DNA from 3 places in the Salipaludibacillus sp. CF4.18 genome. Region 3 is predicted to be linked to each of the others. Evidence: riboswitches for the same ligand, from Rfam matches in the RefSeq annotation. Region 3 holds a riboswitch; each other region holds the start of a gene.
The links. Region 3 has a riboswitch for cyclic di-GMP ahead of ACHABW_RS14960 (methyl-accepting chemotaxis protein). Riboswitches for the same ligand answer to the same signal wherever they lie in the genome.

Region 1 (4,185 bases), on a different contig from region 3:
CCCAAATGAGTTTAGACTTAAACCCGTTTGGAGATGGTGAATGGTTGGGAAGCAACACTATTTTCTTCTGGGCCTGGCACATTTCATGGGCTCCATTTATGGGTATTTTTATCGCAAGAATTTCTCGTGGCCGAACCATCCGAGAATTCATTGGAGGCGTATTAATTGTTCCTTCTTTATTAGCAGCACTATGGTTCACAGTTTTTGGCGGAACAGCTTTAGATATGATATTAAATGGAAATGAACAAATTGGTGATTTAGTCACGAACGAAGTTGAAGTGGCATTGTTTGCAACGCTTAGCGGACTGCCTTTCAGTGGAATTATGAGTACTTTAGCTGTATTACTAATTCTCGTTTTCTTTATTACTTCTGCCGATTCTGCCTCTTATGTTTTAGGTGCAATGACAAGCGGTGGCAGTCTAAGTCCTAAGCTATCCGTTAAAGTTATTTGGGGCTTTTTGATCGCTGGTACTGCAAGTGTTCTTTTAATCAGCGGTGGATTGGAGGGCTTACAGACCGCCTCCATTGTCGCAGCTCTGCCATTCGCTCTCATCATGATTGTGATGATTTTCTCACTCCTGATTATGATGGGACAAGATTTAAAAGCGGACAAAATTCTAAAGAACAAACGTCATACTCGCCAAGTAAAAGATGAAGTCTATGGCGGAATGCAAGAAAATATCTATGATAACTTCAAAGAAGAAGCGTACGGCGATATGAAAGACGACATTTATGAACAGGTAAAAGATGAAGTGTACGATGATTTCAGAGAAGAGGCATATAAAGATATTAAAACCGAAGTATACGACCAGGTTAAAGATGAAGTATATGATGATATTAAAAACGAGGTGTACGAGGAATTTAAAGAAAAAATTTATCAAGATCTTCGAAAGGATCTTGGCGATCAATTATCTGACGACTTTTCTCCTTCGGAAGAAAAGAAAACTGTAAAAGATTCACACAAAGATAATCCTGATAGTAAGAAATAAGCATACTAATGAAATGGAGTATGATATTAAGCTAAGAGTATTAAAAAGGGCACTCAAATGAATTTCACTTGAGTGCCCTTTTTCATTTAAATGAACTTCATCACCTGACTGCCCAGAAACATTCCAATCAGAAAAGCAATCATAGCTCCTCCTATGGATAAACTTACATATGTAATAAACTCTCGCTTTTTTTGTTTCTGTAATAAGGTCACGGCTTCTACACTAAACGTTGAAAATGTCGTGAATGCTCCGCAGAATCCAACTGCGAAAACTAAGAAAGGAAGATCATCATAAACTATCTGAGGAACTTCCTGATATACCCCTCCGAAAAATAGACCAAGAAATAAGGAGCCGAGTATATTCACCATAAGCATCGCTGTTGGTATACTTCTCTGTTTTAGGTGCGACTTCACCCACGCTCCAAGCAAATACCTGCATGAGGCGCCTAGTCCACCTCCTAATGCAACAAGCAGGATGTTCATGACCATTCCCTCGATTCCTTCTTAACACTTCTATTAGCAAGGTACTGCCCTATCATCAATCCAATAGCGGCAACAAACATCCCGCCGAATAGTGATATGAGAAGATAAGTCGCCAATGATCCCATTGAATCGGTCCCGCCTAAGAGCACAGCATCTGCCGCTAAGGTCGACATCGTCGTAAACCCCCCACAAAAACCAACACCAATCCCTTCTTTCAAAACAGGTACGATTACCTTCACAAGTGTCCATCCTGTTAATGTCCCTAACAATAAACTGCCTATGATATTTTCAATAATCGTTCCTACAGGAAACAGGAGGGTCGTCGTTTGCATATTTATCAAATATCTTAACAATGTCCCTAAAGATCCACCAAGAAAAACAGAAAGAACCACCCATCCATGTTTTTGCATCATCCCGAACGCAACCTTTCATCTTCTCTTTCATTATCATCGCATAAAGCATTTCTCAATATCAAATTAATTGTTGATAATTAAACGGGGGGTGGGGTCGTAGTATTGATTATTTTATGTTTTCAAAAAAATATATATTTAGATCTTATTTAAGTTTATAATAAAAGTAATTAGACGTTATTTACCAATTTGAATTTAACACCTTTAAACAAAAGACTGACGATAACGGCAAATCTATTGAAAAATAGAGACGCAAAGCTACAGATCTAACGGACTAATATAAATGTATGTCTTATGATGGCTGAGCTACCGAAACAGGATAATCCCTGTTTCTTAACCATAATAATATGGAAAGAGGCGGTGATAACCTTGACTCAATCATTAGTATTTCAAGGGAAAAATAGAGATTCCGTTGTTAAAAAGGCTCTCTACGAACTTCAATTACAAGAAGATGATGTAGAAATCAAAGTAATAGATTCCGGTTCCAATCGTTTATTTGGACTCAGTAAATCAAAAGTGAAAATAGAAGTAGTCATTAAAGAAAAAAATTCAGAAATACCAGAAAAGGAATTGAACTGGGAAGAGCTGCTTAAACAAGAAATCCATGACCAAAGCACTCCTAGCACTCACGCCACCGCTAACATTTCACAAGTGAATCTACTTGGAAAAGCATGGATTAAAGATGGAAACTTGTATTTTAAAGATTCAGATACTGCAAAACCAATCATAGAGCCGACAGAATCACTTCAAGTGAAGAAAAACGGGGAAATCATTAAAGAGAAAACCTTTCTCTCACAAGGTGATTCCATTACATTTGAATTAACCCCAAAAACTGTAGAAACAGCTTGGTCTCTTAAGGTTAATCAAGAGACACAGACTGTCATCCTTTCTATTAAGCCCGGATATTATTTGATTCCTTATATACCGGATCATCCACCCAATGAAAAGATAACTTTACTGCCAAAAGAAAGAAAGCAACCGAATAATCAATTGATGGAAGAAGATGTATTTGAACAATTAGCCAAAATGAAAGTCATTCATGGCATTGAAACTAATAAAATTAAAGAAGCATGCTCTACGCTGGAGGAAAAAACCTTCGTCATTGCCGAAGGACTTCTACCAAAGCACGGTAAGCACGGTGAGGTTAATTTCACTATTGATACAAAGGAAAAGAAATTAAATTTTGCTGAAAATGTGGATGGAACGATGGATTTTAGAGAATCCATTTACATTCCCTCCATCGAAGAAGGGCAACTTTTAGGTACTGTTGACGAGCCCACTGGTGGCGAAGATGGTATCACAATCTATGGCGATGTTATGAAAGCGAAGCCGGGTAAAGCAGTTACGCTGAAAGTTGGCAGTGGCGTCTCTTATCTAGAAGAAGAGAATAAACTGATTAGTACGGAGAATGGTCGTCCAAAAATCGAGAAACTCGGTCAATTAGTTCGAGTATCTGTATTACCCAAACTTTTACATCACGGAGACTTAAATCTAGAACACGGAAACATTCATTTTGTGGGCGATGTAGAAATAACAGGGCACGTAAATGAACAGATGACGGTGGATGCAGAAGGATCTGCGTTTATTCACAGAAGTGTCCTTCACAGCATAATTCAGACGAGGAACTCCATTACCGTAGCCGGGAATGCCATATCTAGTTCTTTAATCGCGGGAAAAAACAGCCTTGTATTTGATCAAATGTACACACAATTGGAGCCATTTATTCTGGAGTTTCATCAATTTCAAACGATGTTAAAACAGCTGGTCAAATCACCACACTACCAACAAATAAAACCCAACAGTCAAGGATTAGGTCCTGCCATTCGAGTATTAATGGAAACAAAATTTAAAGACTTTTCTTTAAAGTGTAAAGCGATGATCTCTTTAATCAACGATAAACAAAACTTACTCGATCGGCGTTGGCAAACCTTTGCCGGTAAAATTTATAAAGGGTTACTCGTCTATCACACTAATGCATTTAATAACCTATCCGATCTTGAAACGTTTAGTGATGAAGTATACGAACTATTGGACATTTGTCAAAGTCCCTCCAATTCAGTCTCAACTATTAAACTTTTATATACAATGAATAGTGATATACATTGTAACGGGGATGTCCAAATTGCCGGAAAGGGCTCTATTCATTCAAAGATCCATGCTGACGGCGAAGTCACGATAAAAGGGAAACTAATGGGGGGTTATATTTTCGGGAAAAAAGGTGTACGGATTGAGAATGCCGGCTCTGAATCCGGAGTGAAAACAGTGATAGAAGTTCCAGAAGATCAAACAATTGAAATAAAACAG
Region 2 (4,185 bases), on a different contig from region 3:
CCAGTGATGCTGTTGTATTAACAGCACCTGTTCCTCAAGCATTAGAATTGCTAGAAAAATCGCCAATTCACGTAACAAATCAAGATAAGAATTCCCTTGCTGCTTCAAAATTTAAACCTTGCTTCGTCGGATTACTCACACTAAAGAAACCTGTTTCTATAGGTGAGAATGGAATAATTTCTGATCACGTACCTGCTGGTGTCGATAAAATTGTAGCAAACGATCAAAAAGGAATATCCCACTCGCCAATCTTATCTGTCTATATGAACGGTGATTGGAGTAGAGATCACTTTGCCCTAAAAGATGACGAGGTGCTTAACGAAATAGTAGCTATTCTCTCACCAGACCTTATTGAATCTAATAATCTATCGGCCTATCAATTAAAACGTTGGCGCTACGCGGAAGCGACACACGTGTACAGAGAACCTTTCTTAAAACTGAAAAATTACCCGATCTTCATTGCAGGCGACAGTTTTTTAACAAAAAATGATACTAGTGGCCGAACGAGAATCGAGAGTGCTATTCTATCGGGTATTCGAGTCGGAGAGGCCACTTATCGGGATTCACGTTATTGAATTTTAAGGAAGCGAACTCTTTATAACTTCGTTACCGTTGTCCTTCAACCCACCCGCACTTAATCGCTTTTACCAGTGCATCTGTGCGGTCTCGTGCACAAGTTTTTTTAATAAGTCGACATACAATGGTACTAATCGTTGACTCGGCAAAATAAAGTTTTTCAGCGATATTTTTATTGTTTTTTCCATCAAGGATCAATTGCAGAACAATTTGCTCATTCTTTGATAATTGAAGGTCAACCTTATCTTTAATAAGAACAAGCTGTTTAATCGGCATACTTTTGTATTTAATATGATCTATCTCATTCACAATATCTTTATGAAAGTCTGCCTCTAAAAAAATTCCTGTATTTAATAAAGTTTGCAACACATTTGAATAATTATCCTTTAAATAAGATAATGAAACTAACCCGCTTATCGGAAATGATAAAGTAGTAAGTAACTCTTTATGGAGAGGATTTTTACTTATAAGTAAAATGTGACAGTCTTCTTTCCTTTTAAGTTCATGTATTTTTTCTAATATTAAATTCAGTGAATATTTATCGTCATTATCAAACGAAAAGAAAATCCAATCTTCTTTAGTGTCCTTCTGTTGTTTTAACGTAAGGGCAATAATTTCCTCTGAAATTTTTCCTCTTAAACTTCCAGACAAAATGTCGGAGCTTTGATCATAGTAGATGATTCTAGATTTAAGTGATTGTACTTCTCTTTTTTTAGTAAGATTCATTCTGAAATTCCCTCCTTAAGTAGTAATACTAGTTAACATCATTCATTACTCAGAGCAACTAAATTATATAGTATTTAAGTACTTATTTATGGAACACAAAAACCCCACCAAAAAGAATGGTGGGGTATGAAAATAAGGTTACTTATTTTCAAAAGAGTCCAACTCTTTTCGGTAACCCGGCTGTCTTAGCTTTTATAAAGCCTTAGACCCGAAGCTTTGCGTCCTTATTTTTCAATAAGTTTGCCATTATCGAAGTTTATCGAATTATAGGTAATAGGTATTAAGTAAAATTATAGTCTTTTTTCGATAGAATGTAAACGTTATATGAGAGAAACTCCGTCTTAAATAGATAAACAAAGCCTCTCAAAAGTTAATTTCCAACTAATTGAAAGGCTTTGTTCAGTTTAAATATGATTATTCGGTGTCGTATATCTCTGATTCTGTTAAGTGACCTTCTTTAATTATTGTGTCATCAATGTTATCGGACGTAACAGCAATCGGATCTAATAAAATAGAAGGAACCTCGATTTGACCGTTGTCAGTTAGTGAATCTGTCCCAATTTCTTCACCGGCAGCAATCTGCATCGCCAGTTCAGCAGCTCTATTGGCAATCAAATTAATTGATTTATACACTGTCATAGTTTGTGTGCCCTCAACAATTCGTTGAACACCATCAAGTTCAGCATCTTGACCGGATATTGCTCGAAGAACCAAAAGGAAACCACTAGTATGTATTTGTTATTCCCCTTCATGTATCATGAAGAAAAGCAGCAACATCCATGAAACGAGATAACATTAGAAAAATAATTTAAGAAAAACGCATAGCGTCAAAAAAACTAAGGAGATAACTATCAATGACGACCATATTAGTAATTGAAGACGAAGAAGCCATTAACCATGTTCTGCGCGTTTTTTTACAGCGAGAAGGTTGGCATGTTATTCAAGCATTCAACGGAAACGAGGGAATCGATGCCTATTACGATCATCACCCAGATTTAATCTTACTGGATGTGATGCTTCCTGACCGAGATGGTTGGAGCGTCCTTCATGAAGTGCGTGAAGAAAGTCAGTGCCCTATTTTAATGCTGACTGCTCTCGGTGACGTGCAGCACCGACTAACAGGATTGAACAGTGGCGCTGATGATTACATCACGAAACCTTTTATTGCCGATGAAGTTGTCGCTCGAGTTCATGCCGTCCTTAGGCGTGTGACTACCCCTTCGGAAGAAAGAGATAATTCTACCTTTACCTACGGAGAGCTCACGATAAACGAATCCACTAGAGACGTTCGTATTGGAGGAAATATTGTGGCCATCCTTCCAAGAGATTTTAAGCTTCTTCTTTATTTGGCACGAAATCCAAACCAAACATTGACGCGCGAGCAACTATTAGAAAATGTTTGGGGTCAGGACTACGAAGGCACAGATCGAGCTGTTGATTTATCCGTCAAGCGGATCCGGCAAGCATTGAAAGATTGGTCAGATGACGAAGGTGAACTAACGACAGTAAGGGGAATGGGGTATCAGTTCCGTGTCTACACGAAAAAATAAACGGATTCCACTGCTCCAACATTGGACAAGACGTTATTTAATGACCCTTGTTGTCGGACTTATTGTAATCGGGATTATTTCTGCTCTTTGGATTCGCCACACTACTATAGAAAACCGGATTGATTTAACACGGTTTATTGCAGAACAAACCGCGGCACAAGTTGTTAATTTACAAGAAGATGAGACAACCCTGGAGGACACTCCAGAAATTAATCCTCAATTTCGAGAAGAAACAGAGATTTTTGTTGTGGATCCAGGAGGTTACACGCTTTCTCCATATAACCGTCAAGGTGGTCTCTCCATTCGAAGATTCCCTACGACGATATTGGATAGCGAAGAGGATGTTCAAGTTGTTGATTTAACGAACGAAGGAGACCGTTTCTATGTCGTGAAGGCCCCTATTGAAGATCAAGACGTTCTTTTTGGCTGGGTGCTTGTTTTACAAAAAGAAGAGTTTGTAACTTCTGTCCAACAAGAATATCGCCAACTCACCATGATGCTTTTAAGTATGGCGGTTCTTGGATGGGCGGCAATCTACTTTCAATTACGCCGATTAGTTACACCGATTAAATATGTCTCTAATGGTGCTCGTAAAATTAAAGAAGGCACGTATCAAAAAATGGCACTTACTCCAGAATCTATTAAAGAGGAAGAAGTCTATGATTTAGTGGAATCCTTTAATGAGATGGCCAATCGTCTTGAACAGCTGGAAGAAACGAGGACGGCACTGCTAGCCGGTGTGACACATGAATTAAAAACACCCGTCACCTCGATTAGCGGGTTGTTGCAAGCACTTGACCAGGGCGTTGTTCAAGGAGAGGAAGCGAAATCTTTTGTGAAGTATTCATTAAAGGAAACGGAAAAACTACAAACAATGGTCGAGGATTTACTCGTTTTCAATTCTTTAGCCGTCGATGCTATTCCGATGAGGAAAGAGCCGCTGCTTATCGCCGATGAAATCAAAGATGCCGTTAATCAATGGCGGGTAAATCGTACACAGTGTGAAGTAAGACTCGACATTTCTGAAGAGGTATTGGATGTCGAGGTGGATCTTGATATCGTGCGTTTCCAGCAAATCCTAACAAATTTAATGAATAATGGTGAACAAGCGATGTCTGGAATTAATCATGGAACAATGTTTATTCATGTTTTTGTCCGTGACAAGAATGTATTTGTGCAAGTTTCAGATGAAGGGATCGGAATACCCTCTAATGAACAGGAGTTAATTTTTGAGCGCTTCTTCCGCGGTGAAGGGAAAAAGTATCAGACAAGAGGACTTGGACTTGGTTTGGCCTTGAGTCGAATGCTTGCTGAGGGGCTGGGCGGTAACCTG
Region 3 (4,185 bases):
CATTTTCTCGTCAGGTCCAGGACAATAAGCCAGAAAGAAAGCTCAACTGGAATCACACTATCGTAGTTTAAGTATGTTCAATCGCTGAGACACCCTTGAGATCACTAATCAGACTTCGAAACTTTCGTCTTCCCCCTTCTAAGAATTCATCCAAATCCTCTTCCTTTTCATCATGAAGATCAATCCGGTTGACCTCCTATCGGCGTAATCCCTGATTTGTTGATTTTCTTAAGTTCCGCCAGTTCAGTACTCCTCCAAAAGATTGATAATTAAACAACCAAATCATCTTATCGGCCCGATGCAAAAAAAACCATTCCGTTGAATTCGTGTGATCCCCTGGCGACCATTACGTTCGGCTGTTAATTGATCCAATCATGTTTTATCAATAGGACTCATTCAAATCTTGTTGGATCTCCGAAATATCCTGTGAAATCAGATGTGTAATCAGCCTTGATCGTTAGAAGTTTTTCCATTTGTTAAAACCAAACCTAGATTGTTCTTCCACCCCATATCAAATCAAAATACTCTCTAATCCTATTGCATATATGTATGTTGATTACAAAATTCCACTCATTCTTTAACCTCTTGAAAACCAGCCACTCTCACCAATTACCCAAGCCCTGCAAGTGAAGCAGAGAACCGTCCCCAAAGTTCTTTTAGACATAAAAAATCCCCCCTTCAAGTATCCAGATTTTTTATTTTTTAATCTGTCTACCTAAAGGGGAGCATATCAACCGTCCCTATGCTTCATAGCCCTATCTCCTTCTATTTAAGTCTAAACTTACTTACTTGATTGCTTAGTTTCTCTGCAAAAACAGATAAGGAATTCGCACTTTTAGCAATTTCCTCTATTGACGTTGTTGTTTGTTGTACCGATGCTGATGTTTCGTCAACTCCAGCCGCAGACTCCTCTGATATAGATGCAACAGTTTCTATAGAAGTGTTCATTTCTTTTGTGTTTTCTGTGATACTCACAAGACTAGTTGACATTAATCCTATTCTTTCTACCATACTTGTGACAGCTTCATTAATTTGTTTAAATTTTTCACCTGTTATCTTTGTTTGAATGGAACCTTCCCCAACTTGACCATATCCGTTTTCCAATGCATCTACCAAACCTTTTGTTTCTGTTTGAATAGTCAATACAATACCTGTTATGTCAGTCACAGAAACAGAGACTTGATCTGCAAGTTTTCTCACTTCATCGGCAACCACCGCAAATCCTTTTCCATGCTCACCAGCTCGCGCGGCTTCAATTGCTGCATTTAAAGCAAGTAAATTTGTTTGTTCTGCAATAGTCTTTATTACATCTACAAGCTTAGAAATTTCTTGTGATTGTTTATCTAATCCTTGTACTTTGTCTACTGATTCTTTAACAATCGTGTTAATTGAAGCCATTTGTTCAATAGAGGTTTTTATTAGCCTGCTTCCTTGATTGCTCATATCTAACACGTCATTGGATGAATAGGATACACTTTCTCCAGTTTTGTTTAATTGATGTATTTCAATCGTAAAGTTTTCCATCGTTTTAGCTAGATCCATTGCCTTATTAGCTTGAGACTCTGTACCACTAGCTAACTCTTGCATCGTTGAAGCTACTTGTAAACTACCTTCTTTAATTTGATTTGAGGATTGCGTTAATTCCTCACTCTGACTTGAAACTTCTTCTGCCACCTGAGAAACCTCTAGAATCATTTGTTGAAGGTTATCTTTCATTTTTTCAGCAGAGACCGTTAAATCGTATAATTCATCTCTAGACTTAGGCTTGTTAATCGTTGTATTTAAGTTACCTTTTGCTACATCTTCCATGAAAACTTTCAATTCTTGAACAGGTCGAGTAATTCTATTAGCGAATATTAGCGCAACAGCTAAACCGATTACCAAAGCAATAATTAAAGGAATCATTGTATCCTTTAGGAACTCCATTTTCATGGCGCTAATAGTAGCCGAAATATCTTGGGATACTTCAAGAATTGCTACGTGCTGATCACCAGTAGGATTCATTAATGGAGAATAGAAATGCACCGTACTTGTTTCATTGTCTACAATTTTATGGGTGTCACCTGCTAAAACTTTATCGTAGACTACTTCAGAAATGACAGGTTGTCCAAGTTGATCGGATAAACTTTCATCAGAAGAAGCTACAAGTGCTTCTGTATTATAAATGGAAACATTGCCACCAATCATTTCGGACACTTTATTTAACGACTTGTCCTCTAATTCTAATCCGGTTTGCATTGTACCTATTATAGTTGATCCATCTTTAATTGGAACGAATGCTCTTACCGCTAATCCCGAAGTACCTGCTGCGAATCCAGTTACTTCTTTACCATCCAATGCTGCAATAATAGAAGCGCTGTCACTCTTATCGTCACCATATTTACCCGGCTCATGCCCTCTTGTGAATACGATACCGTTTTCATCCCCAAATTCAAACTTATTGATTCCTACTGTTTCTTCTAACACCTTGAAGACAGATGCAACTTTTGCATCGAGAGAAACTCTATCCCCTTCTTTGAACGAAGCTAGGAAATCTTCATGTCTAGCATATCGACTCGCTTCAACTAAACTTTGCTCTGCCTCATTTGCGAAATAAACTTCCGCTGACTTTACAGCTGTATTGATGTTAGCTGCAACCTGATTGGTTTTTGCCTGACTATAAAGCATATATGAACCGACAGCTAATGGTACCATTGCTACTAAAGACACTAGGGTTAATAACTTAAACTTTAACGATTTAATATTCATTTTTTTCCTCCATTTAAGTGACGAATAAACTTGATTCTTATAATTAAGTACATCACAATACTTCTCAATAAAGAAAGTCCAACTAAAAAGACTTCCCTAAATCAAACCTTTTAGATTGGAAGTTTCAATAAAAGTACATTTTTGACAAGGATTGATTTTCCCTCTTTGAATTATGTAGTACGTTAACTAAATATGCTAGTCGACATCGTTTATAAAAACTTTATTATTTATAGCTTCCTTCCGTCGTTTTTCCTGGTGAATCTTTTATATCAATTCTGATTATAATAGGAATTCTTGCTTTTCCTTTCACTTTTGCCTCACCGCCAATTATAGACCTCCACTAGTACGAATACCTTTCCTTAAACCTCAAAATACTCCCAAAGAACCCCTCTTTGAATCTAGACCATGTGTAATTTATAAATGCTAACCCAGCAGTCTTTAGACCTGTGGCTTTGCGTCTTCACCTTTTGATGAATTTACCGTTATCAAATAGGTATCCATTTTATAAATAGGTATATTAACCTTATATAAGTCGATGTTATTTATAATTAACATGAGTATTATATCACTGGTCAGTTGATAAACATAGTACTATTTTCTATAACAACACTACGTTTTTAAGCCAAATTTAATCACATTGGACTAGATAGTGGTCATATAGATTCTTCAATTCTAAATACTATGGCAATAAAGGAATAGCCTCATCTCATTAATTATTTCTATAATTGTAGTGTCTAAAATTTCCCCTTTTAAATTCCGATTGTCTTTTTATGTAGGGAATGGAAATTTATTAACCAAAGTGGGCTATTACGTTGTGACTTTCTAAAAACAAATAATGTTCTCGATTGCTTCATCGGATAAGCGAATATCGGATTACTTTAACCCCCATGGTAGGAACCATCCTGCAAATAATAAGGACTTAGAAAGGTATTTGTCGCACGATTTTAATTGTAAGGGGCACACAGATTCCTATACAATAATTAGTAGATTTAAAGTAGAAATTGGAGAGTCTAATAGGATAAAAGAGGTGATCTTTGTTGGGAAAGTTGAGTAAAATTGTAGCTTTATCAGTGATGGTTTTCACACTGTTTTTTGGGTCTTTTGTTGTCCCGTCCGGAGTATCTGCAAAGACGATGAAGCATGACACGTTGTATTATGTGGCATTGGGAGACTCACTAGCGGCTGGATACACACCAACATTTCCTGGTGGAGATCCTTTCGACGACAGTGGTTATCCCGAGTATTTGAAAACCCGTCTAGAGCAATCCAATTATACTACCGAGTTAAATAACTTGGCAGTAGGCGGTAACCAAACTACCGATGTTCTTGCACAGTTAGGTGATCGAACCATCATTTCAGAAATTCAACGGGCTAATATTATCACTTTAAACATAGGCGCAAATGATATTTTACAATTACTTTTGTCTGGTGCAAGTG

Region 1: it holds a riboswitch for cyclic di-GMP, as region 3 does, so the genes downstream of both, ACHABW_RS07550 (flagellar assembly protein A) here and ACHABW_RS14960 (methyl-accepting chemotaxis protein) in region 3, are expected to answer to the same signal.
Region 2: it holds a riboswitch for cyclic di-GMP, as region 3 does, so the genes downstream of both, ACHABW_RS04885 (response regulator transcription factor) here and ACHABW_RS14960 (methyl-accepting chemotaxis protein) in region 3, are expected to answer to the same signal.

What each region holds. Positions count from the first base shown of each region.
Region 1 is NZ_JBIMEV010000008.1:36,231-40,415, forward strand. It holds gene ACHABW_RS07535 (BCCT family transporter) at 1-989, shown strand, start outside; gene crcB (fluoride efflux transporter CrcB) at 1,076-1,477, opposite strand; gene ACHABW_RS07545 (fluoride efflux transporter FluC) at 1,468-1,884, opposite strand; cyclic di-GMP riboswitch class I at 2,099-2,195, shown strand; gene ACHABW_RS07550 (flagellar assembly protein A) at 2,251-4,185, shown strand, end outside.
Region 2 is NZ_JBIMEV010000004.1:189,459-193,643, forward strand. It holds gene ACHABW_RS04880 (NAD(P)/FAD-dependent oxidoreductase) at 1-575, shown strand, start outside; gene ACHABW_RS04885 (response regulator transcription factor) at 607-1,302, opposite strand; cyclic di-GMP riboswitch class I at 1,470-1,557, opposite strand; gene ACHABW_RS04890 (hypothetical protein) at 1,717-2,016, opposite strand; gene ACHABW_RS04895 (response regulator transcription factor) at 2,157-2,852, shown strand; gene ACHABW_RS04900 (HAMP domain-containing sensor histidine kinase) at 2,833-4,185, shown strand, end outside.
Region 3 is NZ_JBIMEV010000025.1:19,882-24,066, forward strand. It holds gene ACHABW_RS14960 (methyl-accepting chemotaxis protein) at 766-2,748, opposite strand; cyclic di-GMP riboswitch class I at 3,168-3,239, opposite strand; gene ACHABW_RS14965 (GDSL-type esterase/lipase family protein) at 3,786-4,185, shown strand, end outside.